Regions from separate parts of the Streptomyces sp. NBC_00876 genome, predicted to be linked through region 4. Evidence: riboswitches for the same ligand, from Rfam matches in the RefSeq annotation. Region 4 holds a riboswitch; each other region holds the start of a gene.
What was found. A riboswitch is a leader RNA that binds a small molecule or an ion and turns the genes downstream of it on or off. The one in region 4 is predicted to bind cobalamin.

Region 1: another riboswitch for cobalamin. It lies ahead of OG782_RS01975 (ABC transporter substrate-binding protein); the one in region 4 lies ahead of OG782_RS08045 (cobalamin biosynthesis protein).
Region 2: another riboswitch for cobalamin. It lies ahead of OG782_RS34420 (CbtB-domain containing protein); the one in region 4 lies ahead of OG782_RS08045 (cobalamin biosynthesis protein).
Region 3: another riboswitch for cobalamin. It lies ahead of OG782_RS25310 (ribonucleoside-diphosphate reductase subunit alpha); the one in region 4 lies ahead of OG782_RS08045 (cobalamin biosynthesis protein).

Annotation. Positions count from the first base shown of each region.
Region 1 is NZ_CP108800.1:423,031-430,379, forward strand. It holds gene OG782_RS01960 (PRC and DUF2382 domain-containing protein) at 1-158, shown strand, start outside; gene OG782_RS01965 (ABC transporter ATP-binding protein) at 250-1,038, opposite strand; gene OG782_RS01970 (FecCD family ABC transporter permease) at 1,035-2,051, opposite strand; gene OG782_RS01975 (ABC transporter substrate-binding protein) at 2,123-3,163, opposite strand; cobalamin riboswitch at 3,226-3,413, opposite strand; gene OG782_RS01980 (acyl-CoA dehydrogenase) at 3,660-5,597, opposite strand; gene OG782_RS01985 (hypothetical protein) at 5,843-7,159, shown strand; gene OG782_RS01990 (ATP-binding protein) at 7,312-7,349, shown strand, end outside.
Region 2 is NZ_CP108800.1:7,869,877-7,877,225, forward strand. It holds gene trxA (thioredoxin) at 1-255, opposite strand, end outside; gene OG782_RS34405 (dihydrolipoyl dehydrogenase family protein) at 372-1,811, shown strand; gene OG782_RS34410 (diadenosine tetraphosphate hydrolase) at 1,768-2,307, opposite strand; gene OG782_RS34415 (histidine phosphatase family protein) at 2,484-3,053, opposite strand; adenosylcobalamin (AdoCbl) riboswitch at 3,192-3,285, shown strand; gene OG782_RS34420 (CbtB-domain containing protein) at 3,331-3,546, shown strand; gene OG782_RS34425 (CbtA family protein) at 3,576-4,349, shown strand; gene OG782_RS34430 (GNAT family N-acetyltransferase) at 4,514-5,023, opposite strand; gene OG782_RS34435 (tetratricopeptide repeat protein) at 5,172-5,555, opposite strand; gene OG782_RS34440 (pirin family protein) at 5,699-6,664, shown strand; gene OG782_RS34445 (hypothetical protein) at 6,819-7,349, opposite strand, start outside.
Region 3 is NZ_CP108800.1:5,719,386-5,726,734, forward strand. It holds gene OG782_RS25295 (helix-turn-helix domain-containing protein) at 1-72, opposite strand, end outside; gene OG782_RS25300 (hypothetical protein) at 154-366, shown strand; gene OG782_RS25305 (ribonucleotide-diphosphate reductase subunit beta) at 372-1,388, opposite strand; gene OG782_RS25310 (ribonucleoside-diphosphate reductase subunit alpha) at 1,388-3,766, opposite strand; cobalamin riboswitch at 3,907-4,038, opposite strand; gene OG782_RS25315 (GNAT family N-acetyltransferase) at 4,097-4,609, opposite strand; gene mctP (monocarboxylate uptake permease MctP) at 4,726-6,360, opposite strand; gene OG782_RS25325 (DUF3311 domain-containing protein) at 6,357-6,611, opposite strand; gene OG782_RS25330 (GntR family transcriptional regulator) at 6,869-7,349, opposite strand, start outside.
Region 4 is NZ_CP108800.1:1,829,401-1,836,749, reverse strand. It holds gene cobN (cobaltochelatase subunit CobN) at 1-2,714, opposite strand, end outside; gene OG782_RS08050 (cobyric acid synthase) at 2,735-4,276, opposite strand; gene OG782_RS08045 (cobalamin biosynthesis protein) at 4,273-5,316, opposite strand; cobalamin riboswitch at 5,461-5,591, opposite strand; gene OG782_RS08040 (hypothetical protein) at 5,753-5,986, opposite strand; gene OG782_RS08035 (anion permease) at 6,009-7,274, opposite strand.

The DNA.
Region 1 (7,349 bases), 1.4 Mb from region 4:
GGGTGCGGATGGAAACGAAGAAGGTGACCGAGCAGAAGGAAGTCTCCGCCGAACTGCGCAAGGAGCAGATCGACTACGCGGACGGCACCACCAAGAGCGGCAAGGACATGGGCGGGAAGGACATGGGCGGCGAGTTCGGTCAGGGCCGGCGCCGCTGACCCCCGCGCACCGCGTCGGTCCGGCCGCACCGGACAAGCGAGGGGCGGACCCGCTCACGGGGTCCGCCCTCTCGTGTTCCCCGGGAGGACGTCAGGGCCGCTCCGGACGGAAGCGCACCGAGGGCCGGCCCTGCGGGCCGTCCGGTGTCACGACGGCCCGTACCCGGTAGACGCCGGCGATGAGTTCCTCGGTGATCACCTCCGCCGGTGTGCCGGCCGCGACCACCCGTCCCTCGTTCATCACCACGATCCGGTCACAGAACATCGCGGCCAGATTGAGGTCGTGCAGGGCGACGACGGCGGTCAGCGGCAGCGAGGTGACCAGGGACATCAGTTCCAGCTGGTGCTGGATGTCCAGGTGGTTGGTCGGTTCGTCGAGCAGGAGCTCACGCGGCTGCTGGGCCAGCGCCCGGGCGATCTGGACGCGCTGGCGCTCCCCGCCGGACAGGGTGTGCCAGGACTGGTCGCGGCGTCCGGCCAGACCGGTCCGCTCCAGCGCCTCGTGCACCGCGCTCTCGTCCGCGGCCGTCGGCGCCGACCAGGCGCGGCGGTGCGGGATGCGGCCCAGGCGTACGACGTCCACGACATTCAGCTCGACCTGGGTGACGGCGTGCTGGTCGACCACCGCCACCCTTCCGGCCACGGTGCGACGGCCCACTGCGGTCAGCGGATCGCCGTCGAGGGTGACCGCACCGGCGTCCGGGGCCAGGACTCCGGCCAGGATCCGCAGCAGGGTGGACTTCCCGGAGCCGTTCGGGCCGATCAGCCCGATGGTGGCGCCGGGCGGCGGGGCGAGCGAGACGCCGTCCAGGATGAGGCGGCCGCCCGCCGACCGGCTGACCCGGTCGGCCCGCAGGCCGCCGGCGGTGGTCCCGGTCATGTGGCCCGCCGGGTGCGGTAGAGGACCAGGACGAAGGCGGGCACCCCGATCAGTGCGGTGACGACACCCACCGGAACCTCCTGCGGATCGAGGACGGTCCGGGCGAGGGTGTCGACCCAGACCAGGAAGACGGCGCCGGCGAGCGCGGTGACGGGCAGCAGCCTGCGGTGGCCGGCGCCGGCGAGGGCGCGGGCCGCGTGCGGCAGCACCAGTCCGACGAACCCGATGGCGCCTGCCGAGCTCACGAGCGCGGCGGTCAGCAGCGCGGTCGTGCACAGCAGGACGATCCGGGTGCGCCCGACATGGACACCGAGGGTGGCGGCCGCGTCCTGGCCGAAGGCGAAGGCGTCGAGCGTACGGGCGTGGCCCAGACAGATCAGCAGCGTCACCCCGAGCACGGCGGAGCAGATCCACACGTCGCTCCAGCCGACGCCGCCGAGCGAGCCGAGGAGCCAGAACAGCACCCCGCGGGTCTGCTCGGCGTCGGCGGCGGTCATCACGACGAAGGAGGTGAGCGCGGAGAACAGCTGCATGGCCGCGACCCCGGACAGCACGACACGGTCGGTGCTGCCGCCGAGTGTGTGGCTGAGCAGCAGGACCAGGGCGAAGGAGCACAGCGCCCCGATGAACGCGCCGGCCGACAGGGACACCGCTCCCCCGCCGGCCCCCAGGACGACGACCACGACCGCGCCGGTCGAGGCGCCGGAGGAGACGCCGAGGACGAACGGGTCGGCGAGCGGGTTGCGCAGCAGGGACTGCATGACGGTGCCGCAGACCGCGAGCCCGGCGCCGCAGACGGCGGCGAGCAGGGTTCTGGGCATGCGGAGGTTCCAGATGATGCCGTCCCGGATCGGGCTCAGCGGCGACTGCCCGAACCCGAGGTGGGCCGCGACCGTGGACCGCACGTCGCCGACGGAGATCCTGGCCGGACCGATGGTGACGGCCACCGCGACGGACAGGGCGAGCAGCAGGAGCCCGCCGGCCCACAGGAGCCCGCCGCGGATGGAGCGGATGCCGGGACGCCCGCGCCCACCGTCCGTGGGGGGCGTGCGCTCGCGTACCGCTGCGGCCTGTCCGGTGTCCGTCACCCCGCGAGCCCGAAGGTACGCAGCCCCGCGGCGACGAGTTCCACGCCCTCGACCGTCCGGATGGACGGGTTCATGGCCTGGCCGCTGAGCAGCACGTAGCGCTGGTGCCGGACGGCGTCCATGTTCTTCGTGGCGGGGTTGGACTCCAGGAAGGCGATCTTCTTCGCGGCGCTCTCGGCGGTCTGCGACTTGCGGGTCAGGTCACCGATGACCAGCACGTCCGGGTTGCGGTCGGCGACGGTCTCCCAGTTGATCTGCGGCCATTCCTCATGGGTGTCGTCGAAGGCGTTCTCCGCACCGAGTTCCCGGGTGATGATGCCGGGCGCGCCGCAGCAGCCGGCCAGGTACGGGGCCTCGGAGTTGGCGAACCAGTACATGAGGGAGGCGCCGGAGGCGTCGATGCCGCTCGCTGCCTTCCGTACCCGGGCGCGCAGCTCGGTGACGAGCTTCTCGCCCCGCTCCGGAACGCCGAACACCTCGGCCAGGTCGCGCACTTCCGCGTACACGCTGTCCATGGTCAGCGCACCGGTGCGGACCCCGTCGCCGTCCTTGGTGTTGTCCTTGGCGGTGCAGTCGGCGGGCGAGACGTAGGTGGGGACACCGAGCTTCTCGAACTGCTCCCGGGGAGCGACGCCGCCCTTGGCCAGCGTGGACTCGAAGGACGCGCTGACGAAGTCGGGCTCCTGGTCCAGGACCTTCTCGGACGAGGGGCGGTTGTCGGAGATCCTCGGGACGCCGGCGTTGGCCTTCTCCAGGCCCTTCATGACCGGGTCGGTCCAGGTGGCCGTGGCGGCCAGCCGGTCCGCGAGGCCGAGCGAGAGCAGGATCTCGGCCGATCCCTGGTCGACGGGGACGGCACGCTGCGGGGCGGCCTTCACGGTGACGGTGCGTCCGCAGTTCTTCAGCGTCACCGGATAGCCGTCGGCTCCCGGGGACTTGGCGGCGGAGCTGTCCGCACCGCCGCCGCAGGCCGTCAGCAGGAGGAGTGAGGCGGTGAGCAGGGCGGCGGATCGGGCGGGGCCGGCTATGGGCGGCACGGAGTACCTCGGCGTCTCTGGGCCCATGCGCGGGGCCCGGTGTACGGAGTTCCGCGGCCCGGTCCCGGACCGCGGGTGCCAGCAGGTCTTCGGACTCGGGTTCATGCGGACGGGGCGCCTTCCCGGGAAACCGTGGGTCTCCCAGTGGCCGTGGCCCCGCCCGTCCCCCTCACCGCTGCGCGTCAGCTCCGGATTCGCACCGGATTCCCTGACCCCTACGTGGAGTTCGACTGGCTCCGGGCACGCTACCACGAGCTTCTGCGCAGCTCAGCGGCGGTGCGGCCGGTGCTGCGGGCTCCCCGTCGTGCCCGGCCCGGCGGGGACGCCGGGGGCCGACGGGGCCGACGGGCGGCATGGCGCCCGATGTAGCCGCCCCCGCGCGAGGCCGTCGCGCGTGGGCGGCGTCCACCCGTTCACCTCTTGTGGCGAACCGATTCCTCACTCATGTACTGCGGCGTTCCGCACCACCGCGACGGCGCCCTTCGCGCAGTGCGCCTCATCGCTCACCCCCGGCAGGTGTCCCGCTCCGCGTCCGGTGCCAGGACGCGCCCGGGTCGTCGTACGCGTCGATGTACCCGGCTCCCGTGATGGGCCAGTCGGCGAGCAGTTCCTCGGGAATCGCGAAGGATTCGGCCAGGGCCGGCAGATGCGCGCCGACGGCGGAGACGAGCCCTTCGACGGTCTCCGCCAGCCCGTCGGCCTGCTCCGCGGTCAGCCGGCCGCCGACGAGCAGGTCACCGGTGTTGCGTTCGATCCAGCGCAAGGCGAACAGCCGGGCCAGTTCTCTCAGCCGCTCGCGGGCCCGTCCTTCGGGCAGGGCGTCGACCGCGTCCGCGTACGCGTCGGCCGCCAGCCGGTACGCATGGGCCTCCACCCCTCGCAGCGCGGGTCCGGCGGCCGCGTTCCACCGCTCCAGCGGGTCACCGTCCCCGGCCCGTGCGATGCGCGCCCCGGCCCGCGCGAACCAGGTCCGTTCCACGTGCGCCAGGAGCCCGGCGAGGAACCTCGGATCGGTGAGGTCACCGGGAAGCGGTGCGGCGCCGGGACCGGGACCGGGACTGGGACCGGGACCGGGACCGGGACCGGCCAGGGTGTCGGGCCCCGCGGCGAAGACCATGTCGGCGGCCGCCTTGACATGGATGGCGAGGTTGTCACCCTCCGCGGTGATGGCACCCTCCACGCCGGTGACGAGTTCGGTCATGCCGTTGTGCTCCAGCAGGCCCTGCGCACCGCATCGTTCGCGGCACTCCACGATCACCGCCCTGGCCTGCCAGGTGATCCACCCCTTGGCGATGTCGACCAGCCGCTGGACCTCCTCGCGTTCGGCGGCCGGCCGGTCCGCCGCCGCCTCCCAGCGGGCGAGGACCCGGCGGTGCAGCAGGCTCATCGCGAAGACGGTGGCCATGGCCTCGGCCAGCGGGCCGTGATGGCTGCGGTGGGCGATCACCGGCACCCGCGGCGACGGGCGGATCCCCGAGATGTACCGGTGGCCGCCGTAGCGCACCGCGACGGCCAGGGTGGCGCGGGCGGAGCCGACCGCACTGGCGCTCATACAGATCCGGCCGGCCGTGACGCGCGCCACCGAGGTGAGGAAGCGGCGCCTGCGGCCCGCGGTGCCGCTGCGGAACTCTCCGTCGTCGCCGACCCGGCCCTGATCGCCACCGAGCAGCGCGCCTCGACCGACGAACACCTGGTCGAAGGAGGTCAGGCAGTGGTCCACGGGGCTGCCCATCCGCGCGGGCAGCCTGCGGACCCGCACCCCCGGCAGGGCGCGGACGTCGTCGGTGAGCGGCACCAGGAGGAGGAAGACCCCGTGGTCGGTGCCGCCGACGATCAGCCGGGCGGCGACGAGCCCCGTCTTGGGGCCGCCGGCCGGACCGGTGTTGGGCATGAACTTCTGCGCCCCGGGTCCCGGGGTGTTCAGGACGAATCCGTCCCGTTCCCGGTCGTACGTGGCGGTCGTCTCGACGGCGGCGGCGTCGTTGCCGTGCGCCACCTCCGTACAGAGGAACGTTCCTGTCCGCCGGAGCCGGAGGAAGTCCGACAGATCGCGGGGGTTGTCGGGGTCGTGGTCCAGGAGGGTGCCGAGGAAGAGGTTGTAGTGGATTCCCGCGACGGTGGTCAGCGCGGGATCCAGCGGGGCGAGCCATTCGTGCAGCGCGGCCAGCGCACGCGGGTCGGCGGCCAGCCGGGCGCCGCTGTCCAGCGCCTCGTTGAGGCGGTGCAGCCGGGCGTACGTGAGCGCGAGCCGCTCATCGGGCGAGGGCCCGGGAGGGGGGCCGGACGGGCGGCGAAACGGTTCGGTGGCGACGAGCCGTCGCCAGAAGCCGTGCTCCCGGCGGGCCTCCTCGCCGAGAAGCACCGTGGTGAGCCGGTCCACGACCGGTTCGGTGCCCGCGCCTGCGAATCCGGCACTGTCGATCATTGTGGTCATAAGACAAGAACGAGCGGGAAACAGTCAGGACACCCGATACCAGTGTCAGGACACCCTATTCCGGCAGGCGGGGCCACCGGGCCCGGCCGCCCCGCCACAGCGGCCGGCACTCGCACCTTGTGGACGCACGGCCCCGCCCGGAGGGCGCGCTCGTCGCCGCCCGTACCGGCCACCCGCCCCGCACACATCACCCGTACGCAGTAACCCGCCGCGCCGCACGAGCGTCCAGGGCATCCCCTTGGGGCATGGAACGGGACCCCGGCCAGTCGGCCGTACCGGACGAGAGCGCCGAACTGGAAGCCCTGCGCGCCCGGGTGGCACAGCTGGAGGCCGGTGTCCCGGCCCGGCCCCGGCTGCGGCTGCGCTCGTTCTCCGCGGTGCTGCTGATCCTGGTGGCCGCCGTACTCACCCCCCTGAGCATCCTGTCGAGCTGGGCGAGCGACGTCGCCGGGGACACCGACCGCTACGTGGCGATGATGAAGCCGCTGGCCTCCGACCCCGATGTACAGGCGGCGGTGAGCAACCGGGTCACCGACGCCGTCATGGCCCATCTCGACGTCGACGCGCTGCTGGCGGACGTCGCCCCCGCCGACCGGCCGCTCGTCGACAAGGCGCTCGGCAGACTCGGCGATCCGCTCACCGCCGGTATCACCGGATTCGTGCACGGCACGGTGGAGCGGTTCGTCACCAGCGACGCGTTCGCACAGGTGTGGACCAACCTCAACCGGTCCGCCCACGCCTCGGTCGTTAAGGCGCTGACCGGTGAGGGCGGCGGCGCGGTGAAGCTGACCGACGACGCCGTCACCCTGGACCTCGCCCCCGTCATCGACCAGGTGAAACAGCGCCTCGTCGACCGCGGTCTGACGGTCGCCGGGAAGATCCCGGAGATCCACACCGACTTCACGGTGCTGACCTCCGACTCGGTCGGCAAGGCCAAGAAGGGCTTCCGGGCGCTGGAGGTCCTCGGCTTCTGGCTTCCCGTGTTCACCCTGGTCGTCGCGGCGGGCGGGGTGCTGCTCGCGGTCCGCCGCCGGCGGGCCCTGGTCACCGCGGCGCTCGCGGCCGCGGTGGGTGCCGCCCTGCTCGGGATCGGTCTGTGGGCGGGGCGCGCCTTCTATCTCGACAGTCTCCCGTCCGAGGTGTCCCAGCCGGCCGCGGGTGCGGTCTTCGACGCGCTGGCCGGCTATCTGCGCGCCGGTGTCCGGCTGGTGGTGACCGTCGCAGCGGTGGTGGCGCTCGCCGCGTGGCTGACGGGCCGGGGCCGGGCGGCGACCCGGGTCATGTCGATGTGGAGCGGCGGCATCGGGGCCGTGCGGGACGCGGCCGGATTCACCGGCGGCCCGGTCGGCAGGTGGGTGCACCGCGCGAGGCGTCCGCTGAACTGGGCGGTGGTCGTGGTGGCCGTCGCGGTGCTGGTGGCGTGGGACCGGCCGACGGGCCTGGTCACGGTGTGGATCACGCTGTGCGCCCTGCTCGCCCTGGCGGTCGTCGAGTTCCTCGACGACGACAGCGCCCCGCATCTGGCGGCGGACGGTAACGGGCGGGTCATGGGCGGTTCCTGACGGCTAAGGGCTGTCCGTCCCCGCACCGCCCCCTCACCGGAACGCGCCGACGGACCGGTCCAGGCGGTCCGTAACGCCCCAGTAACGCGGAGTGGGTAGACAGCTCTCCTACGCTCTCGTACGGATGACAGCTGATCGCTAGGGTGTGCGGCATGTCCGGACCGGCCCAACCACCGCGCGCGGGACGGCT
Region 2 (7,349 bases), 6.0 Mb from region 4:
GAAGACCGCCACGTTGTCCCGGACGATCATCAGCGTCGGGATCGACCGGATCTCGAACGCCGCCGCCAGCTCCTGCTGCGCCTCCGTGTCGACCTTGGCGAAGACCAGGTCCGCGTGACGCTCGGACGCCGATTCGTAGACCGGCGCGAACTGCCGGCACGGGCCACACCAGGAAGCCCAGAAGTCGATCAGGACGAACTCGTTCTCACTGACGACCTGATCGAAGTTTTCCTTGGTGAGCTCTACGGTGCTCATGCTCTGCTACCTCTTCCTGTGCCCGTTCGGACGTGTCCGGGACAACGGTGCCTGGCCTTGCGCTATTCCGCCTGCCCATGTGGCCCCCGCCCACACCCCCGGTCAAGATGGAGCCCATGACACATGTTGTGGAGCCTGTCGTGTACGACGTCGTGGTCATCGGGGCGGGTCCCGTCGGTGAGAACGTGGCGGACCGCGCCCGGGCCGCCGGGCTGAGCACCGCGATCGTGGAGTCGGAGCTCATCGGCGGAGAGTGCTCGTACTGGGCGTGCATGCCCAGCAAGGCCCTGCTGCGCCCGGTCGTGGCCCGCGCCGACGCCCGACGTGTCCCGGGCCTCGCCGGAGCCGTCCAGGGGCCGCTGGACACCGCAGCCGTCCTCGCCCACCGCGACGCGTACGCCTCCCACTGGAAGGACGACGGACAGGTCGCCTGGCTGGAGGGCATCGGCGCGGACATCTACCGCGGCCACGGCCGGCTGACCGGCACGAAAGCGGTCGCCGTCACGGCGCCCGACGGCACGGAGCACCGGCTCACCGCCCGGCACGCCGTCGCCGTGTGCACGGGAAGCCGGGCCGTGGTCCCCGGTCTGCCGGGTATCGACGGCGCCCGCCCCTGGACCAGCCGGGAGGCGACCAGCGCCAAGGAGGTCCCCGGGCGCCTCGCCGTCGTCGGCGGGGGAGTGGTCGGCGTCGAGATGGCCACGGTGTGGGGCGGCCTGGGCGCCGAGATCACCATGCTGGTCCGCGGCAAGGGACTGCTGCCCCGGATGGAGCCGTTCGCCGGTGAGCTGGTCGCCGAGGCGCTGACCGAGGCGGGAGCCGATATCCGTACCGGCGTCTCGGTCACCTCGGTACGGCGCGGCGACCCGGACGGACCGGTCACCGTGGAGCTCGACAACGGCGAACGCGTCGAGGCGGACGAGGTCCTCTTCGCCACCGGCCGTGCCCCGCGCACCGACGACCTGGGCCTGGAGACGGTCGGCCTGAAGCCGGGCTCCTGGCTCACCGTCGACGACAGCTGCCGGGTCGAGGGCACGACATGGCTCTACGCCGTCGGCGACGTGAACCACCGCGCGCTCCTGACCCACCAGGGCAAGTACCAGGCCCGCATCTCCGGGGCCGCGATCGCCGCCCGCGCCCAGGGTGTACCGCTCCGGGAGGACGACCGCTGGGGCCCCTACGCAGCGACTGCCGATCATGCGGCCGTCCCCCAGGTCGTCTTCACGGACCCGGAGGCAGCCTCGGTAGGCCTCACCCTCGCCGAGGCGGAACGGGCCGGCCACCGGGTCCGGGCCGTCGACCACGACCTCGGGGCAGTGGCGGGTGCCGGCCTGTACGCGGACGGCTACCGGGGCCGGGCCCGCATGGTCGTCGACCTCGACCGGGAGATCCTGCTGGGTGTCACCTTCGTGGGCCCCGGGATCGGTGAACTGCTGCACTCGGCGACCGTCGCGGTCGCGGGCGAGGTACCCCTCGACCGGCTCTGGCACGCGGTCCCGGCCTACCCGACGATCAGCGAGATCTGGCTCCGGCTGCTGGAGACGTACCGGGGTTAGGCACCGCCGCCGGTGCTGTGACCGGAATTGCATTCCGGTCCAGCTCTTCCCCGATCGCCTCGCGCAGCGAGTCGTGCTGCGGACCGAGTGAGTACCGCTGGTCGGTCCACCTGTCGTGGGGATAGAGCCATACCGGCCTTCGCACCAAGTCGGCCGGCTCCCAGTCGAACCGGGGCCATACGTGCGCATGCAGGAACCCGTCGGTATTGCCCAGGATCTCCAGATTGACCCGCCGGAAGGCCGCATCCATGCGACGGGACGCTCGCTCGACTGCTTCTCCGAGTTGATCCATGTCGGACAGGAAGGCCAGCCGCTTTTCCACGGGCAGGTCCGACAGTCTTTCCACCTCGGGATCGTCCACCAGGAGCACTGAGTAGCCCGGGAGGAACTGCACATCGCCGATAGCCGCGAACCCCGCGTTCAAGCGCCGCAGGACTGCGGGGTTCTCGCCTCGCAGGGCACTACCGATCCGGTCCGTCCGCCAGTCATCAACCATGGCCGGAACCTACCCGGTTGCCCTCACCACCCCGCCTGACGATGCCGGGGAAATCACCTGCGACCGGCAGCTGCTCGGTCCGCAAAGGCGGTACGAGCAGGATCCAGTCCCCACCTCGACGAGGAGCCCGACGCGCACCGGGGCTTCTCCGGCTTCTCCCCCGCTCCGTCCGCGGCTCAGGCGGCCGCTTCCGCCGTGAGCGGCCGGCCGCAGCGCAGGTTCCACCGCCCCGACCTGCCACTGAACTCCGTCAGGGTCAGCGGGGCCACATCGAGACGCCAGAATGCCTGCGGCGGCAGGGCCAGCGCCTGAACGAGCGCGGCCCGCACCACGGCAGGCTCGACCACCGCCAGTACCCGCCCCGCGTCACTGTCGTGCAGCGAGTCGAGCCAGGTGCCCGCTCGGGCACACAGGTCAAGCAGCGATTCTCCGCCGTGCGGCGTGGCTGACGGATCGGCCAGCCACGCAGCCACCTCGTCCGGCTCGCGCGCAGCCACCTCCTCCAGCCGTGCGCCGGTCCACCGGCCCAACTCCCAGTCACCGAGGGCGTTGTCGGCAGTCGACCGGAGCCCCAGTGCGTCGGCCGTCAGGGCGCAGCGTCCGGAGGGCCCGTGCAGAATCAGGTCCGCGTCAGGTACCGCCTCCGCCGCGGCCCGGGCCTGCCGGAGCCCGGACTCGTCGAGCGGGGCATCACCCGCGAACCGGGCCTCGCGCAACGCGGCGTTCATCGCCGGTGAGATCAACATCACCCGTACCGTCAAGACCGCTCTCAACTCCCTGAACTGTGGCCACTTGGCCAAGCACACCATGGCATCCGGGGCCCGCGGCCCCCTCGGCGGCACCATGGCGGCGTCCGCGTCCAGGCGGTATGGTCGCGACGACATGACGAGGGTGTGACGGAAGTCCGGTGAGAATCCGGCACGGTCGCGCCACTGTGAACCCGTACCTGTGCGGGAAGTCAGACCCAGCACCTTCGTCTCAGGCACCACGATCGGGACGCGTGTTCCCACAGGAGGTTCTGCCATGGCACAGACTGCTGCCCCCGCCACCGGCGCACCCGCCATCACCCCCATCTCGCTGAAGGCCATTGCCCCTTGGGCGGTCCTCTTCGGCATCGTCATGCTGATCCTGCTCTACTTCGTCGGCGCCGAGCAGGGCGCCACCGCGCTCATCTCCGGCGAAGGCGTGCACGAGTGGGTCCACGACGGGCGCCACCTGCTCGGTTTCCCCTGCCACTGATCCATCCGGCTGATCCAGGGGAATCCCTCATGAACTCCATATCTGTCAGAGCCCTGCTGGTCCGCGGCATGCTGGCCGGCCTCGTCGCGGGTGCGCTCGCGCTGCTCGTCGCCTATTTCCTCGGTGAGTCCCGGGTGGACGCGGCCATCGCCCTCGAAGAGGCGCACAGCCACGACCACGGCGGCGGCGAGGAACTCGTCAGCCGTACCATGCAGTCCACGGCCGGCCTGGCCACCGGTGTGCTCGTCTTCGGCGTGGCCATCGGCGGCATCGCCGCACTCGTCTTCTGCTACGCCCTCGGCCGGATGGGCCGGTTCGGCCCGCGGGCCACGGCTGCGCTGATCTCGGGGGCGGCCCTGCTGGCCGTGTACATCGTGCCGTTCCTGAAGTACCCGGCCAATCCGCCGGCTGTCGGCAACCCCGACACGATCGGCCAACGCACCGCGCTGTTCTTCCTGATGGTGGCCCTGAGCGTGCTGCTGGCCGTGGCCGCCGTCATCCTCGGCAAGCGGCTGGCCCCTCGCCTCGGCCACTGGAACGCGACGATCGCCGCGGCGGCAGGCTATGTGCTGCTGATCGGCCTCTCCTATGCGTTCCTGCCGTCGTTCAACGAGGTCGGAAAGGACTTCCCGGCCACCCTGCTGTGGCAGTTCCGGCTGGCCACGCTCGCGGTCCAGGTAACGCTCTGGACCACCTTCGGTCTGCTCTTCGGCTATCTCACCGAACGACTGCTGGTGCCGAGGCCCGCCGCGGTCACCGCCGGGAACGGAGAGGTGAAGCGGGCCGCCACCGCCGTGGGCTGACCCCCGCCCCACCGGCCGGCCGATTCCGCACCGGCCGGTGCGGAATCGCGGCGCGGACAGGTGCGTATGGTGCGGCGCGGTCACGTGGCGCCGCGCCGGGCGAGTGCGCAACGGCAGAGCCCGCCGGGAGGCCCCCGGCGGGCTCTGCCGCGTACCGTCTCCGGTCACTGCTGCCCGGTGGAGCCGTCCCAGTCGATCCGGTAGTGCTTCAGCTGCGCGTCCTCGTCGACGAGGTGCATGCCGGCTGCGGTCATCACACGTTGAGAGGCGATGTTGTCGAGGTCCGTGTCCCCGTGCACGCAGACGACGCCGCGGTCCCGGGCGAAGTGGAGCAGCGCGCGAAGTGCCTCGGACGCGTACCCCATGCCGCGGGCCGAAGGCGCGAGCCCGTAGCCGATCGTGACGTGCCCCTGCGCGTCGGGCGCCCCGTGGAAACCCATCCCGCCTATGACCAGCCCGTCTTCGCGGCGCGCTATCTCGTACGAACCGAACGGGCTCGGGTCTCCGATGTCCGCGCAGGCCCCGAGGAATCGGGTGGCCGCCGCCCGGTCACCGGGGGAGGGGTACCCGGGAGCCCAGGACGCCCCGTTCGCGGGCGCGCCCGCGATGATCTGCTCGGCGTCGGCGACGCCCATCGGGCGCAGGAGCAGACGGGTGGTTCGAAGTGCATTCATGGTCGAGTGGAGTATCACGGGGCGCCGACGGACCGCACCCGGATATCCGGGTGCGGCCCGTCGGAGAGGCCGGCTGCACGCCGCCACGGGGCTGTTGCCTGCACGCCCCCACGGGGCTGCCGGCTGCGCGCCGCCACCGGGCCGTTGGTTACGCGCTGCCACCGGGGACGGCGGCCCGGACACCGCTGCCGGGGCCGAAGTCGCCGGACAGCGCGGCCGCCATCCGCAGCTGCGTGCCCGCCTCGGCCCGACGGCCCTGCCGCTCCAGCGTGCGGCCGAGCATCAGCCGCGCATAGTGCTCCACGGGGTCGCGCTCCAGTACCGCCCGCAGTTCCGCCTCGGCCCGGCCGAGCCGCGCCGAGTGGTAGTAGGCCCGGGCGAGCAGCAGCCGCGGTGCGACCTGCTCCGGGACCTCCTCGACGAGCCCGCCCAGAATCCGGGCCGCGGTCGTGTACTCCTTCGACTCGAAGAAGAACTGAGCGCGCTCCCAGCGCTCTGCGGCGGTACCGAACTCGTAGTACGTGTCGCTCATGTGACCTCCTCGGTCGAGGGTGCCCGCCGGGCCGGTCCCGTGCGCGTCCAAGGGCCACAACACCCAGAGGTAGTTTAACATTCCACTAAATATTCGGCGTGGGTGCCGCACGCCCGGACTCGCACAGGAATAGGTTGAGCGCCATGAGCAATCTCGATCGCCAGGCTGTGCCCTCCGTCTGCGGAGGGCGGGGCTTCGTCGTCGCCGAACCGGTACGTGAACTCCTCACCCCGCGCCGGGTCCGGCTCGGCGAGTCCACCGAGGTCCGCAGACTGCTGCCCAACCTGGGCCGTCGCATGGTCGGGGCCTGGGCCTTCGTCGACCATTACGGCCCCGACGACATCGCCGACGAACCCGGGATGCAGGTGCCACCCCACCCCCACATGGGCCTGCAGACGGTCAGCTGGCTGCACGAGGGGGAGGTCCTGCACCGCGACAGCCTCGGCAGCCTTCAGACGGTGCGCCCGCGCGAACTCGGGCTGATGACCTCGGGCCGCGCGATCAGCCACTCCGAGGAGAGCCCCAAGCCGCATGCCGCGCTGCTGCACGGCGCCCAGCTCTGGGTCGCGCTCCCCGGTGCCCACCGCGATGTCGAACCGCACTTCCAGCACCACACCGACCTGCCGACCGTCACCGCCCCCGGCCTCACGGCCACGGTGATCCTCGGCGAACTGGACGGAGCCACCTCGCCCGGCACCGCCTACACCCCGATCGTCGGTGCCGACCTCGCCCTGAGCCGGGGCGCCGAGGCGCGGCTCCCGCTGGACCCCGACTTCGAGTACGCCGTGCTGTCGATGTCCGGCGCGGCGGAGGTCGACGGCGTCCCCGTCGAGGCCGGCTCGATGCTCTACCTCGGCTGCGGCCGCGCCGAACTCCCTCTGCGTGCGGAGTCCGACGCGGGTCTGATGCTTCTGGGTGGTGAACCCTTCGAGGAGGAGATCGTCATGTGGTGGAACTTCGTGGCCAGGAACCAGGACGAGATCACTCAGGCGCGGGAGGACTGGATGAACGGTGGCCGGTTCGGCACTGTACGTGGCTATGACGGTGCACCGATCCCTGCCCCAGCATTGCCCCCGGTGCCCTTGAAGCCCAGGGGGCGCGTGCGCTGAGCTGCGGGTTCTTACGGGTTCTTGGCTTTCGAGGCGTACTCGACCATGCCTGCGTCGCACTGTGGGCGGGGGAGGTCTGGAGGCGACTGAGAGTGCCTCAGGAGAAGGTCTCCTGCTGGACCGGCGTCCCCACTCCGCGTACCCCGCCCCATGCTCAGGCCGGCGAGCCGAACCCGCACAGGACACCGTCCTGGCCCGGCTCACCCGGAGCGGCCACCGTGCCGTCGAGCCGCAGGCCGTACTCCATGAGGCCGCGCAGTCCCGGCGCGGCCTCCGGTTCCTGGTCGGCCAGGTACAGCAGGGCGCGCGTGGCGCTGCCGCTGCCCGCGACGGCGCGGCGGCACAACTCATCGACGTGGCCGCTTTCCGCGAGATGGTTGACCACTTCCGCGTCCGCGTAGTAGTCACCCGCCGCCGCTCGGTCCGCCAGTTCGGCGAGACGGCCGGCCTTGCCCAGCAGATCGGCGAGCCGCCGGGCGTCGTACTTGCCCAGGGGCCTGGTCTCCTCGCGGAGCAGCGCCAGCAACTCCACGTCCCTGCCATGTCGTTCGAGCAGGCTGACCAGCCGCCTCCTGCCGTCGTCCTCGCCCGCGGCCATGGCGTGGCGCCAGAGGGCGATGGCCTCGTCCACGCGGCCGCTCTGCTCCAGGTGATCGGACAGGTACGAGCGGGCAGGCAGATCACC
Region 3 (7,349 bases), 3.9 Mb from region 4:
GACCTCGCACAGGACGCCGAGTTCGAAGGGGTGGACCTCATCGAGGAGCAGGGCCGCGACATTCTTCAGCATGTCCCCAGTGTGGCAGTAATTCGATGCTGCATGACAGTCCTGCCACTGCCGCGACCGGCCGGAATCCACGACAGTAGAGACATGAACACATTCCTGAACTACTTGGGCACAGCGGTCGTTTTCGCACTCTTCCTGGCGCCGACGCTGGTCGGCCTCGCCCGCGAACGCCGCATCGACCGCCAGCTCCGGGAGGCGGAACGGGGCCGGAGCGCGCAACCCCCGCAAACGGCGGACGCCGCACGGCCGGTGAAGGCCGCACGGCGTCCGTACGTCAGGAGCTGGGCGAGGATCTGAAGGATCTAGAAGTCGTCGTCGAAGCCGACCGTGCCCTCGACGGCCACCTGGTAGGCGGACGGGCGGCGCTCGAAGAAGTTCGTCAGCTCCTGGACACCCTGGAGCTCCATGAAGGAGAACGGGTTCTCCGAGCCGTACACCACCGGGAAGCCCAGCCGGGTGAGCCGCTGGTCGGCGACGCACTCCAGGTACTGGCGCATCGACTCGGTGTTCATGCCCGGCAGGCCCTCGCCGCACAGGTCGCGGCCGAACTGCAGCTCCGCCTCGACGGCCTCCTTCAGCATGTCGGTGACCTGCTGCTGGAGGGCGTCGTCGAAGAGCTCCGGCTCCTCCTTGCGGACGGTGTCCACGACCTCGAACGCGAAGTTCATGTGCATGGTCTCGTCCCGGAAGACCCAGTTGGTCCCCGTGGCGAGGCCGTGCAGCAGACCGCGCGAGCGGAACCAGTAGACGTACGCGAAGGCGCCGTAGAAGAACAGCCCCTCGATGCACGCCGCGAAGCAGATCAGGTTCAGCAGGAAACGGCGGCGGTCGGCCTTCGTCTCCAGCCGGTCGATCTTCTCGACCGAGTCCATCCACTTGAAGCAGAACTGCGCCTTCTCGCGGATCGACGGGATCTCCTCGACCGCGTCGAACGCGGCCGCCCGGTCGTCCGGATCGGGCAGGTAGGTGTCGAGCAGCGTCAGATAGAACTGGACGTGCACGGCCTCCTCGAAGAGCTGCCGCGACAGGTACAGCCGCGCCTCGGGGGAGTTGATGTGCTTGTACAGCGTCAGCACGAGGTTGTTGGAGACGATCGAGTCACCCGTCGCGAAGAACGCGACCAGCCGGCCGATCATGTGCTGCTCGCCCGGCGAGAGCTTGGCGAGGTCCGCGACGTCGGAGTGGAGGTCGACCTCCTCCACCGTCCAGGTGTTCTTGATCGCGTCCCGGTAGCGCTCGTAGAAGTCCGGGTAACGCATCGGCCGCAGGGTCAGCTCGAAGCCCGGGTCCAGCAGGTTCTTGTTCTTGTCGGTGCTCATTACTGGCAGGCCTCGCAGGACTCGGGGTTTTCCAGGGAGCAGGCGATCGCGTCCGCGTCGGGCGCGGGCGCCTGCTCCGGAATCGGGGCGGCGGACGCCGCACGGGCGATCCGGGTCGCCGGGCGGGAGCGCAGGTAGTACGTCGTCTTCAGCCCCTGCTTCCAGGCGTACGCGTACATCGAGGAGAGCTTGCCGATCGTCGGCGTCTCCAGGAACAGGTTCAGCGACTGGCTCTGGTCGAGGAACGGCGTACGGGCCGCCGCCATGTCGATCAGTCCGCGCTGCGGGATCTCCCACGCCGTGCGGTACAGCGCCCGCACCTCCTCGGGGATCCAGGCGAAGCCCTGGACGGAGCCGCTCGCCTCGCGCAGCGCCTCACGGGTCCGCGCGTCCCATACGCCGAGCTTCTTCAGCTCGTCCACCAGATAGGCGTTGACCTGGAGGAACTCACCGCTGAGCGTCTCGCGCTTGAAGAGGTTGGAGACCTGCGGCTCGATGCACTCGTACACGCCCGCGATCGAGGCGATCGTCGCCGTCGGCGCGATGGCGAGGAGCAGGGAGTTGCGCATCCCGGTCTTCGCGATCCGGGCGCGCAGCGCGTCCCAGCGCTCCGGCCAGTTCAGCTCGGTGTCGTAGTGGTCCGGGTGCAGCACACCGCGGGCGGCGCGCGTCTCGGACCAGGCGGGAAGGGGGCCCGAGCGCTCCGCGAGGTCGCAGGACGCCTCGTACGCCGCGAGCATGATCCGCTCGGAGATCTTCGTCGACAGGGCGCGGGCCTCGGGGGAGTCGAACGGCAGCCGCAGCTGGAAGAAGACGTCCTGGAGACCCATCGCGCCCAGGCCCACCGGCCGCCAGCGGGCGTTGGAGCGCCCGGCCTGCTCGGTCGGGTAGAAGTTGATGTCCACGACCCGGTCGAGGAAGGTCACGGCGGTACGGACCGTGGCGTCGAGACGCTCCCAGTCGATGGTGCCGCCCTCGACGAACGCGCCGAGGTTGACCGAACCGAGGTTGCAGACGGCCGTCTCGCCGTCGTCGGTGACCTCGAGGATCTCGGTGCACAGGTTCGAGGAGTGCACGACGCGGCCCGGCTCGGCGGTCTGGTTCGCGGTCCGGTTGGAGGCGTCCTTGAACGTCATCCAGCCCTGGCCGGTCTGGGCGAGGGTCCGCATCATCCGGCCGTACAGCTCACGGGCCGGCATGGTCTTGCGCGCCAGGCCCTTGGCCTCGGCCGCCCGGTAGACGGCGTCGAACGCGTCGCCCCACAGGTCGACCAGCTCGGGCACATCGGCCGGGGAGAACAGCGACCAGACGCCGTCCGCGTCGACCCGGCGCATGAACTCGTCCGGGATCCAGTGCGCCAGGTTGAGGTTGTGCGTACGCCGCTGGTCCTCGCCCGTGTTGTCGCGCAGCTCCAGGAACTCCTCGATGTCCGCGTGCCACGTCTCCAGGTAGACGGCGGCGGCACCCTTGCGCCGGCCGCCCTGGTTGACCGCGGCGACGGAGGCGTCGAGCGTCTTGAGGAACGGCACGATGCCGTTGGAGTGCCCGTTGGTGCCGCGGATCAGCGAACCGCGGGCGCGGATACGGGAGTACGAGAGGCCGATGCCGCCCGCGTGCTTGGACAGGCGCGCCACCTGGTGGTAGCGGTCGTAGATCGAGTCCAGCTCGTCCAGCGGCGAGTCCAGCAGATAGCAGGAGGACATCTGCGGGTGCCGGGTACCGGAGTTGAAGAGCGTGGGGGAGGAGGGCAGGTAGTCCAGCCGGCTCATCAGCCCGTACAGCGCGGCGACCTCGGCCAGCGCGCGCTCGGAGGTGTCCTCGGCGAGCCCGGAGGCGACGCGCAGCATGAAGTGCTGCGGCGTCTCGGTGACCTGGCGGGTGATCGGGTGGCGCAGCAGGTAGCGGCTGTGCAGGGTGCGCAGCCCGAAGTAGCCGAAGCGGTCGTCGGCGCCGTCGGCGAGCGACTGCGCCACCAGTGCGTCGAGCGCGGCCGCGTGGAGCGTCACGAACTCGGCGGTACGGTCCGCGATCAGGCCCTCGCGGTGTCCGACGGCCACCGATGCGGAGAACGACGTCGCGCCCTGTCCGGCCGCCTCGTCCGCGATGGTGCGGGTGAGGAGACGGGCGGCGAGCCGGGAGTAGGCGGGGTCCTCGGAGATCAGGCCCGCGGCGGCCTCGGTGGCCAGCGAGCGCAGCTCGGCCTCGTCCGACCGGGCGTTGCGGCCGCGCAGCGCGGCGGCGGCGACCCGTCCGGGGTCGGTGTCGGGCAGATCCGCGGTGAGGCCGGTCAGGGTCCGCAGCAGTGCGGTCCCCGGTGCGTCGCTCGTGGTTCCCGTTGACTCGGCCACTGAAACCGGATCGGCTGGCGCGATGGTCACGTGGTGCTCTCCCTCGCTCGGCTCGGGGCCGGCGGGGGAGCGGGGGCAGCCGGGCGGAGCCGGGCCCGGGCAGGGCGGCACTCCGTGCGGCGTCCACCGGCCCATCCACGAGGCCCGGACGTCTGGGCATCCGGATCGGTCGAGCCGGATGCGCTGTCGGCAGGTCCTCGGACTGACGGGTGTGCAAAAGCACACCGAATACACCGTTGCGGGACAGTTCCGGATTCGCACCGGATTTCCCTGCGGCGACAACGAGCACGAGCATACATGTGGGGGCCGCCGGATGAGGCAGCCCCCACATGTTGTGTCGTGCGAGATCTCAGAGCGCTGTCACGGCGTGGGGCGGAGCTCCAGCCGGTACGTCAGCAGCTTGAGGTCATCGATGGGATTCCAGTCCCTCTCGGGGGTCCTGACGAAGCCGAGGCGCTCATAGATCCTATGGGCCGCGTGCATGGACGGCTGCGTCGAAAGGACGATCCCCGTGACCCCCGCGGTGTCCCGCGCGCGCTCGACGCAGGCCCGTACGAGCGCTTCGCCCGCCCCGGCCCCGCGGGCCTCCCGGGAGACCGCGAGCATCCGGAACTCGGCCTCGTCCGGCGCCGCGATATCGGCCCACGGATTGCCCGGCGGGGCGTAGGTGACCCCGCCCAGGACCCGGCCCCGGGCGTCCGCCGCCACCAGCACCCCGGCCTCGGCCGCGCGGCGGGGGACGTCGCGCAGTCTGACCAGGTACGGGTCGTCGGCCCCGTAGTCCAGGAGTCCGTCACCGAGATAGGCCTCGGCGGTGATCTCGCCGAGGAGGGCGTGTTCGGCGGGTTCGACCGGCCGGATCGTTATGTCCATACGCGGAGTCTGCCGCACGCGGGGGCCGCGACCGCAAGGGATTTCCCCGGCACGCGAACGGGCCGCCGCACCCCTGCGGGGAGGGGTGCGGCGGCCCGTGATCCATACGTCCGGGGTCAGTGACCGCCCGGCGCCCCGGCCGTGGCCGGCGGGAGCTCCGTCTTCACGCCCGGGTCGCCCGCGTCCGCCGTGTAGTCGCCCGGTGAGGTCTCGTCGACCCCGGCGGGCGCCTTCACGGCGTTCAGGACGAAGGTGAGGACGACGACCACCACGACGTTCAGCACGAAGGCCGTCAGACCGATGTAGCCGATCTCGCCGAGACCCGGGATCTCCTTGGAGGAGCCGCCGAAGTGCTTCTGGGTTCCGGTGGGGTTCGCGACCCCGTACGCGGCGAGCGTCCCGTAGACCATGCCGACCGCCCAGCCCGCGAGCAGCGCCCAGCGGTGGAACCACCGGGTGAACAGCCCGCCGACCAGGGCCGGCATCGTCTGGAGGATCCAGATCCCGCCGAGCAGCTGGAAGTTGATCGCGACCGTCTTGTCCATGGTGAGGACGAAGGCGAGCGCACCGACCTTCACCAGCAGCGACACCAGCTTGGAGACCTTGGTCTCCTGTGCGGGCGTCGCGTCGGGCTTCAGGAAGTCCTTGTAGATGTTGCGGGTGAACAGGTTGGCCGCGGCGATCGACATGATCGCGGCGGGCACCAGTGCGCCGATCCCGATGGCGGCGAAGGCGACCCCCGCGAACCAGTCGGGGAACATGGTCTCGAACAGCTGCGGGATCGCCAGCTGGCCGTTGTCCACCTTGACGCCGGCGGCGATCGCCATGAAGCCGAGCAGCGCGAGCAGCCCCAGCATCAGCGAGTACAGCGGCAGGATGGTCGTGTTGCGGCGGATCACCTCACGGCTGCGGCTGGAGAGCGTCGCCGTGATCGAGTGCGGGTACATGAAGAGCGCCAGCGCCGAGCCCAGGGCCAGGGTGGCGTATCCCCATTGGCCCGCCTCGCCGGGCGCGAGCGCACCGGTCGGCTTTCCGCCCGGCGGACCCGCGAACTTGTCCTGCGCGGCGGCGAAGATGTCGTCGAAGCCGCCGAGCTTGATCGGGATGTAGATGATCGCCACGGCGATGACCAGATAGATCAGGCCGTCCTTGACGAACGCGATCAGCGCGGGGGCGCGCAGGCCGGAGGAGTACGTGTACGCGGCGAGCACCGCGAACGCGATCAGCAGCGGCAGGTCCTTGACGAACCAGTGGGTGTTCTCGCCGCCCCCGACGCCCATCACGTCCAGCACCGCCTGGATGCCGACGAGTTGGAGGGCGATGTAGGGCATGGTGGCGAGGATGCCGGTGACGGCGACCGCCAGCGAGAGCCCCTTGGAACCGAAGCGTCCGCGGACGAAGTCCGAGGTGGTGACGTAGCCGTGCTTGTGCGACACCGACCACAGGCGCGGCAGGAAGGTGAAGATCAGCGGGTACACCAGGATGGTGTACGGCACCGCGAAGAAGCCGGCCGCGCCCGCCGCGTAGATCGCCGCGGGAACCGCGACGAAGGTGTACGCGGTGTAGAGGTCGCCGCCGAGCAGGAACCAGGTCACCCAGGTGCCGAACGACCGTCCGCCGAGCCCCCATTCGTCGAGGCTGGCCTCGTTCTCGGCCTTGCGCCACCGGGCCGCCATGAAGCCGATGACCGTGACGGCCAGGAAGAAGAAGATGAAGACGCCGAGTGCGACGCCGTTCACGCCGTCCTTCATGCCGACGCACCCCCCTTGCGGGCGCGCTGGTCACGCTGCCACAGCTTGTACGCGACCATCGTGAGCGCGGTCGAGATCAGCACCCAGAGCATCTGGTACCAGTAGAAGAACGGGATGCCGATGAAGGCCGGGTCGACCTTGGCGTACGAACTCACCCAGAGCATCGCCACGAACGGCGCGATGAGACAGAGGGCGATGACCACCCGCACGGGTGTGACGTTGGGCGGTTTTCCTTCTGGTTCTTCCGGCATGGCGGCGACTCCGTCCCCTCGCTGATCACCTGGTGTAATGCGCAGGAAATCTAGGCGAGGGTTCCGTCCACCGTCACCCCCTGTCCGCATTGCGGTCCGGCAACGGTCCTGTGGCGTCGGACAGTTGGCCGAATCGGAGTCAAACGTCCGGCTGCTGGTCCAGGCCGGGACGGGAGGCGGGGGAGGTGCGGAACAGCCGACAGCCCCCGTGGAAAAGGCTCCACGGGGGCTGTCGGCCGGCCGGCGACGGAGCCGGTTCAGTCCAGCGGCCGCTTCAGGCGGGCCACGAACTTGTAGCGGTCGCCGCGGTAGACCGAGCGCACCCACTCGACCGGTTCGCCCTGTCCGTCCAGCGAGTGCCGGGACAGCATCAGCATCGGCAGGCCCACGTCCGTGCCGAGCAGTCCGGCCTCGCGCGGGGTGGCGAGGGAGGTCTCGATGGTCTCCTCGGCCTCGGCCAGCCGCACGTCGTACACCTCGGCCAGCGCCGTGTAGAGCGAGGTGTACTTCACCAGCGAACGCCGCAGCGCGGGAAAGCGCTTGGCCGAGAGGTGCGTGGTCTCGATGGCCATCGGCTCACCGCTCGCCAGACGCAGCCGCTCGATCCGCAGCACCCGGCCGCCCGCGTTGATGTCGAGCAGTCCGGCGAGCGTGTCGTCGGCCGTGACATAGCCGATGTCCAGTAGCTGGGACGCCGGTTCCAGCCCCTGGGCCCTCATGTCCTCGGTGTACGAGGTG
Region 4 (7,349 bases):
AAGCCGGTCACCCGGCGCGAGGCGTCGTCCCACACCGGGCGGCAGCCGAGCAGCGCCAGGATCTCCGCGATGTCGTCGCCCTGGGTGCGCATGGCGGAGGTGCCCCACACGGTGAGGCCGACCGACTTCGGGTAGTCGCCCGTGTCGGCGAGGTACCGGGCGATCAGCGAGTCCGCGAGCGACTGGCCGACCTCCCACGACAGCCGGGACGGAATCGCCTTCGGGTCCACGGAGTAGAAGTTGCGTCCGGTCGGCAGGACGTTGACGAGTCCGCGCGTCGGCGAACCCGAGGGCCCCGCCGGGACGAAGCCGCCGTCCAGCGCCAGCAGGATGTGATCGATCTCGTCCGTCGTGCGGGCCAGCCGGGGCACGACCTCCTCGCAGGCGAAGCCCAGGACGGCGACGGCGTCAGGGAGTTCGAACCCAAGCACCTCCCGCGCCAGGCCGGCCACCGCCGAGAGCTCCCAGCCGCGTGCCTCCATGCCCTCCGCGAGGCGGCGGCACAGCTGCTCCAGCAGGTCGATCGCGTCCGCGCCCGTCCGTGCCGGGCCGTCCACCAGCTCGCTCAGCTCGGCGGGCACCTTCACGGCCGCGCCCGGCTCGGCCAGCAGCTCCTTCTCGCTGAGCCCGAAGTGTTCGGCGATGGCCGCCCGCAGACCCGGCAGCGCGTTCGCCGTACCGCCCCACACCTGCGAGGCGCGCAGCACCGCGAGGACCAGGTTGACCCGGGCCTCGTCGACCGGGCCGCCGCCCAGGATGTGCAGGCCGTCGCGGATCTGGACGTCCTTGATCTCGCAGAGGTAGCCGTCGATGTGCATGACGAACGAGTCGAAGTCGTCGTCGCCCGGCTGCGCGTCGACATGCAGGTCGTGGTGCAGCTCCGCGGCCTTGACCAGCGTCCAGATCTGCGCCCGTACCGCAGGCGCCTTGGCCGGGTCCAGGTCGCTGACCAGCGCGTACTCGTCGAGCAGTTGTTCCAGTTTGGCCAGGTCGCCGTAGGTGTCGGCGCGGGCCATCGGCGGCACCAGGTGGTCCACCACGGTGGCGTGGCCGCGGCGCTTGGCCTGGGTGCCCTCGCCCGGGTCGTTGACGATGAACGGGTAGATCAGCGGGAGTTCGCCGAGGACCGCGTCGGGGCCGCAGCCGGCGGACAGGCCGAGGCCCTTGCCGGGCAGCCACTCCATCGTGCCGTGCTTGCCCATGTGGACGACGGCGTCCGCGCCGAAGGTGTTCTCCAGCCAGCGGTAGGTGGCCAGGTAGTGGTGCGAGGGCGGCATGTCCGGGTCGTGGTAGATCGCGATCGGGTTCTCGCCGAAGCCGCGCGGCGGCTGGATCAGCACCACCACGTTCCCGAACTGGAGCGAGGCGAGGACGATGTCGTCGCCGTCCAGGTACAACTGGCCCGGCGGCTCGCCCCAGTGCTCCAGCATGGAATCCCGCATCGCCGGGTCCAGCTTCGCGAACCACTCCCGGTAGTCCGCCAGCGGCACCCGCGCGGGGGCTGCCGCGAGCTGCTCCTCGGTCAGCCACTCCACGTCGTGGCCACCGGCGTTGATGAGGCGGTGGATCAGCTCGTCGCCGTTGTCCGGGTGGCCCTCGACCCCGTAACCGGCGTCACGCAGGGCGTCCAGGACACGGACGGCGGAGGCGGGTGTGTCCAGGCCGACCGCGTTGCCGACGCGGGAGTGCTTGGTGGGGTAGGCGGTGAAGACCAGGGCGAGCTTCTTCTCGGCGTTGGTCTTGTGCTTGAGGACGGCGTGGCGCACGGCGATCCCGGCGACGCGGGCCGCGCGCTCGGGGTCGGCGCGGTAGACGGGCACCTCGTCCGGGCCCTGCTCCTTGAAGGAGAACGGCACGGTGATCAGCCGCCCGTCGAACTCCGGGATGGCGACCTGCATCGCCGCGTCCATGGGGGAGAGCGCGGCGTCCGACGCGTCCCATGCGGCCCGCGAGGACGTCAGGCAGAGCCCCTGCAGCACCGGCACGTTCAGATCGGCGAGCGCGCCGATGTCCCAGGCCTCGTCGTCGCCCCCGGCGGAGGCGTCCGACGCCCGGGTGCCGCCGGCCGCGAGCACCGTGGCGACCAGGGCGTCGGCCCGGCCGAGCAGCTCGTACAGTCCGGCGTCGGCGCCGCGCAGCGAACCGCAGTACACGGGCAGGGCGTTGGCGCCGCGCGCCTCGACGGCGTCGCACAGCACATCGACGAACGAGGTGTTGCCGGAGAGGTGGTGCGCCCGGTAGAAGAGCACGCCGACGGTCGGGCGGCCCTCGGTGAACGTACGGCTGCCGTGGAGCCCCCACTCGGGCATCTTCAGCGGTCCGGCGAAGCCGTGCCCGGTCAGCAGGACGGTGTCGGAGAGGAAGAGGGCCAGCTCGGCGAGGTTGTCCGGCCCGCCCTCCACCAGGTAGCGCAGCGCCTCGGCGACGACCCCGGCCGGTACGGACGAGTCCGCCATCAGCTCCGCGTCCGGCACGGACTCACCGCCGAGCAGCACGGTCGGGATGCCCGACGCCTTCAGGACCGCGAGCCCGTCCTCCCAGGCGCGCTTGCCGCCCAGCAGGCGGACCACGGCGACGGAGGATCCCTCGATCAGCGCGGGCAGTTCCTCCCGGGCGTCGATACGGGTCGGGTTGCCGATCCGGAAGGGCGCGCCGGAGGCGCGGGCGGCGAGGAGATCCGTGTCGGCGGTCGACAACAGCAGCACGGTGCTCAGCGGGGCGTTCGACGGGGCGTTCATGCGCGTGCTCCAGGTGCTCCGGGGGCGATGAAGGGAAGTCCTGCCGGTGCGCCCGACTCGATGAGCCGCCACAGCGCGTCGGTGTCCGCGTGTTCTTCGATGAGGTCGCCGAGGCGGTCGAGCTGTTCCTCGCGCAGCTCGGCGAAACAGGTGTCGGGGGCGGGGACGAAACGGCGGCCGGCGGCCCGCGCGATCTCGGTCAGGAAGCGGCGCCGGAACGCGTCGCTCTCCAGCGAGCCGTGCCAGTGGGTGCCCCACACGGCTCCGGAGCGGCAGCCGTCGAGACGCTGCCCGCCGCCGTCGGTGAGGAACGGCTCGCCGCCGCGCACGTCCGCGACGCCGTGATGGATCTCGTACCCCTCGACGGGGGCGCCGAGCGCCTCGCCGGCCGGCCGGGCGAGGGTCTTCTCGCGGTCGAACCGGATGCGCACGGGCAGCAGTCCGAGTCCGTCGACCTTCCCGGCGCGCGACTCCACGTCGTCCTCGATGTGCTCGCCGAGGATCTGGTAGCCGCCGCAGATGCCCAGGACGGGGCGTCCCTCGGCGGCGCGCCGCTGCAGCGCGTCGGCGAGCCCGCGCTCGCGCAGCCAGGCCAGCGCCTTCACGGTGCCGCGGGTGCCGGGCACGATGACGAGGTCCGCGTCGTGCAGTTCCTCGGCGCGGTCCACGAACCGCACCACGACGCCCGGTTCGGCGGCGAGCGCGTCGACATCGGTGAAGTTCGACATCAGCGGCACGGCGCACACGGCGACGCGCAGGATGTCCTCGCCGTGCGGCGGGGCGACGACGGACTCCCGTACGGTGCCGCGCAGCGAGACCCGCAGCCCGTCCTCCTCGTCGATGCCGAGGCCGTGGGCGAACGGCAGCACCCCGTACGTCGGCCGTCCGGTCAGGTCGAGCAGCATGTCCAGGCCGGGCTCCAGCAGGGAGACGTCGCCGCGGAACTTGTTGACCAGATAGCCGGCGATCAGCTCCTGGTCCCCGGCCGCGAGCAGCGCCGTCGTACCGAAGAACGAGGCGAAGACCCCGCCGCGGTCGATGTCGCCGACGACCACCACCGGGAAGCGTGCCGCCCGTGCGATGCCCATGTTCACGATGTCCGTGCGCCGCAGATTGATCTCGGCCGGACTGCCCGCCCCCTCGCAGATCACTGCGTCATACGTGCCCCGAAGCTGCTCCAGGCAGTCCACGACGGTGGACAGAAGCTGCTCCTGCCGGCCGCCGTGGTAGCCGCGGGCGCTCATTTCGCCGACCGCGCGCCCCATCAGGACGACCTGGCTGGAGCGGTCGCTGCCGGGCTTGAGCAGGACCGGGTTCATCAGGGCGGTGGGCTCGACCCGGGCGGCCTGGGCCTGCATGGCCTGGGCGCGGCCGATCTCGGCGCCCTCGCGGGTGACGAAGGAGTTGAGCGACATGTTCTGCGCCTTGAAGGGCGCCACCTTCACGCCCCGGCGCACCAGCCAGCGGCAGATGCCCGCCGTGACGACGCTCTTGCCCGCGTCCGATGTGGTCCCGGCGACCAGTAGTCCACCGCTCATGTCCGTCTCCGTCCAGAGAGTCGAGGTCCTGCGGTACGGGGCGCTGCGGTACGGGGCGCTGCGCCGGTGGCCCCCGGGGTGCGGGAGCCCGCGATGCGCCGTGCCGCGAGGCCGATGCCCAGGCGGGCCGCCACGCTCACGCCGAGGGCCAGCGCGTTCACCCGGCGCGACAGCCGTACGGCGCGTTCGATGTCCGCGCTCTCCACCGCCCGGCCGGTCTCCCCGTTGAGCACGGGCCGGTGCTCGACCCGGCCGCCGTAGGCGAGGGTCCCGCCGAGCCGTACGCCGAGGGCGCCCGCGAACGAGGCCTCCACCGGGCCCGCGTTGGGGCTCGGGTGCTTGGCCGCGTCCGCCCGCCAGGCCCGGACCGCTCCCCGTGGCCGCCCCCCGGCGGCCACGGCGAGCAGGGCCGTCAGCCGGGCGCCCGGCCAGCCCGCGACGTCGTCGAGGCGCGCCGAGGCCCAGCCGTAGCGCCGGTAGCGCGGCGATTTGTGGCCGACCATCGCGTCGAGCGTGTTGGCGGCCCGGAAGCCTACGAGTCCGGGGACCCCGCCCAGCGCGCCCCACACCAGGGCGCCGACCACGGCGTCCGAGGTGTTCTCGGCGACGGACTCCACGACGGCACGGGCGATCTGCGGCCCGTCCAGGGAGTGCGGGTCGCGGCCGCACAGATGCGGCAGCCGCTCACGGGCCAGGTCGATGTCCCCGGCGGCGAGCGCGCCACCGATGGCCCGGGCCTCGCGCCCCAGCGACGTACCGCCGATGACGGACCAGGTGGCGGCGGCGGTCAGGGCGACGGACGCGGCGGGGTGGCGGCGCAGCGCACGGGAGGCCAGCGCTGCGCCCCCGGCGGCGCCTCCGGCGCAGATCAGGGTGTGCAGTGCGCCCCACCCGCGGTGGTCGCGCCACAGACGGCGTTCGACGCCTGCCGCGGCCCGCCCGAAGGCGGCGACCGGGTGCCCCCTGCGGGGATCACCGAGCAGCAGATCGCCGATCAGACCGGCCGTGGCGCCGTACGCGAAAATGCGATCGGCACGCACGGTTCAGCCGGCCGTTACGCCTCGAAGGACCTTCGTACGGGCAACTGCTGGCAGAAGCGGTACAGGAATGGACGCACGGCAGGCGGGCATGACGATATGTCCTCACTCAGGGTCCGCGCCCTGGTTCGACGTGACCGGCGACGAGAGTCTCCTGGCTTCCGGATCCGCAGTTCCCCCGGTCTTCCAGCCCGCTTGCGTGGACCGTGACGTACGGGTGGGGGACTGCTCCCCGGTGACAGTGGCGGGACCGCGCCGGATTCGCACCGGCTTCCTCTGCTGTCGCCGTAATGGCTCCGGCAGTCCACCACGCTCCGCGAACACCCGTCAACTTGCCGTTGACCTGCGGCGGCGCAGTGTGCGCAGACACACATCGGGCCGGACACACACGAGGTGTGTCCGGCCCGATGCGTACGAGCGGAATGGGGCGGGTGTGGCGTCAGGCGACGATCAGATAGATGCCGTAGGCCACCGCCGCGGCGCACAGTCCGAAGCAGACGTACGCGCCGGCACGGGCCAGCATGAGCGATCCGCCCGCCGAACCGCCCTGCGCGGCCGGTTCGGGCTGCTTGGAGAGGCCGACGATGCCGAGGGTGAAGAGGCCCACCAGCGCGACGGTGGCGACGAGAGAGACGCCGAAGACGGTGCCGAGGGCGGCCCAGTCGATGTGCATGATCTGTCCTTACCGGAGGCTCTTAGACCGTGGCGGGTCGGGCCGGGTCGGAGACGGGTCCGGCCGGGGCCGGGATGGTGGCCGTGAGGTCGTGGGTGGTCTGGGCGGCCGCGGTGGGCGGCGGGCTGACGGCCGCGATGGCCGTGGTGACGACCCCCGCGGGCTCGGCGTCCGCACCGGCCGGGGCGACGTCCTCGTGGCTGACGGGCTTGCGGCGCGACAGCATCCAGATCGCTCCGGAGCCGGCGATGAGCAGCGCCGCGACGACCACGACGCCCCAGGTGCCCTGCTTGGTGAGGAGCTCGGCACCCGCACCGACCAGTCCGGCGGCCGGCAGGGTCAGACCCCAGGCGACGAACATCCGGGTGGCGGTGGACCAGCGGACCACGCCCCCCTTGCGGCCGAGGCCCGCGCCCATCACGGCGCCGGAGCAGGACTGGGTGGTGGAGAGGGAGAAGCCGAGGTGCGAGGAGGCCAGGATGACGGTGGCCGCACTGGTCTGGGCGGCGAAGCCCTGCGGCGGCTTCAGCTCGGTCAGGCCGCTGCCCATGGTGCGGATGATGCGCCAGCCGCCCAGGTAGGTGCCGAGCGCGATGGCGAGGCCGGCGCTCACGATGACCCAGACCGGCGGGTTGGAGCCGGGGGCCAGGACGCCGCCGGTGACCAGGGCGAGCGTGATGATGCCCATGGTCTTCTGCGCGTCGTTGGTGCCGTGGGCGAGGGAGACCAGCCCGGCCGAGGCGATCTGGCCGGCGCGGTAGCCCTTGGCGGTGGCCTTCCCCTGGGCGTCGCTGCGGATCTTCCCGCCGATGCGGTACGTGAGCTTGGTGGCCAGCAGCGCGGCGAGACCGGCGACGACCGGCGCGGCGACCGCGGGGAGCAGCACCTTGGTGACCACGGTGCCGCCGTCGACCGACGACCAGCCCGCGGACATCACCGCGGCGCCGATGAGGCCGCCGAACAGTGCGTGGGAGGAGCTGGAGGGCAGTCCGACCAGCCAGGTCAGCAGATTCCACAGGATGGCGCCCACCAGGGCCGCGAAGATGACCTCGGTTCTGAGCCCGTCTTCGTTGATGATCCCGCCGGAGATCGTCTTGGCGACCTCCACCGACAGGAACGCGCCTACGAGGTTGAGAACGGCGGACATGGCCACCGCTGTCTTGGGTTTGAGTGCACCGGTCGAGATGGTGGTGGCCATCGCGTTGGCGGTGTCGTGGAAACCGTTCGTGAAATCGAACACTAGAGCTGTCACGATCACAATCGCGAGCAGCAGCGTGATGTGTTCCATTTACCCAGGCAATCGTTCGACGTCAGTGGCACGTGGACCGTAGGCAATCTGGGTGAACGGAAGATGAACTGGGAA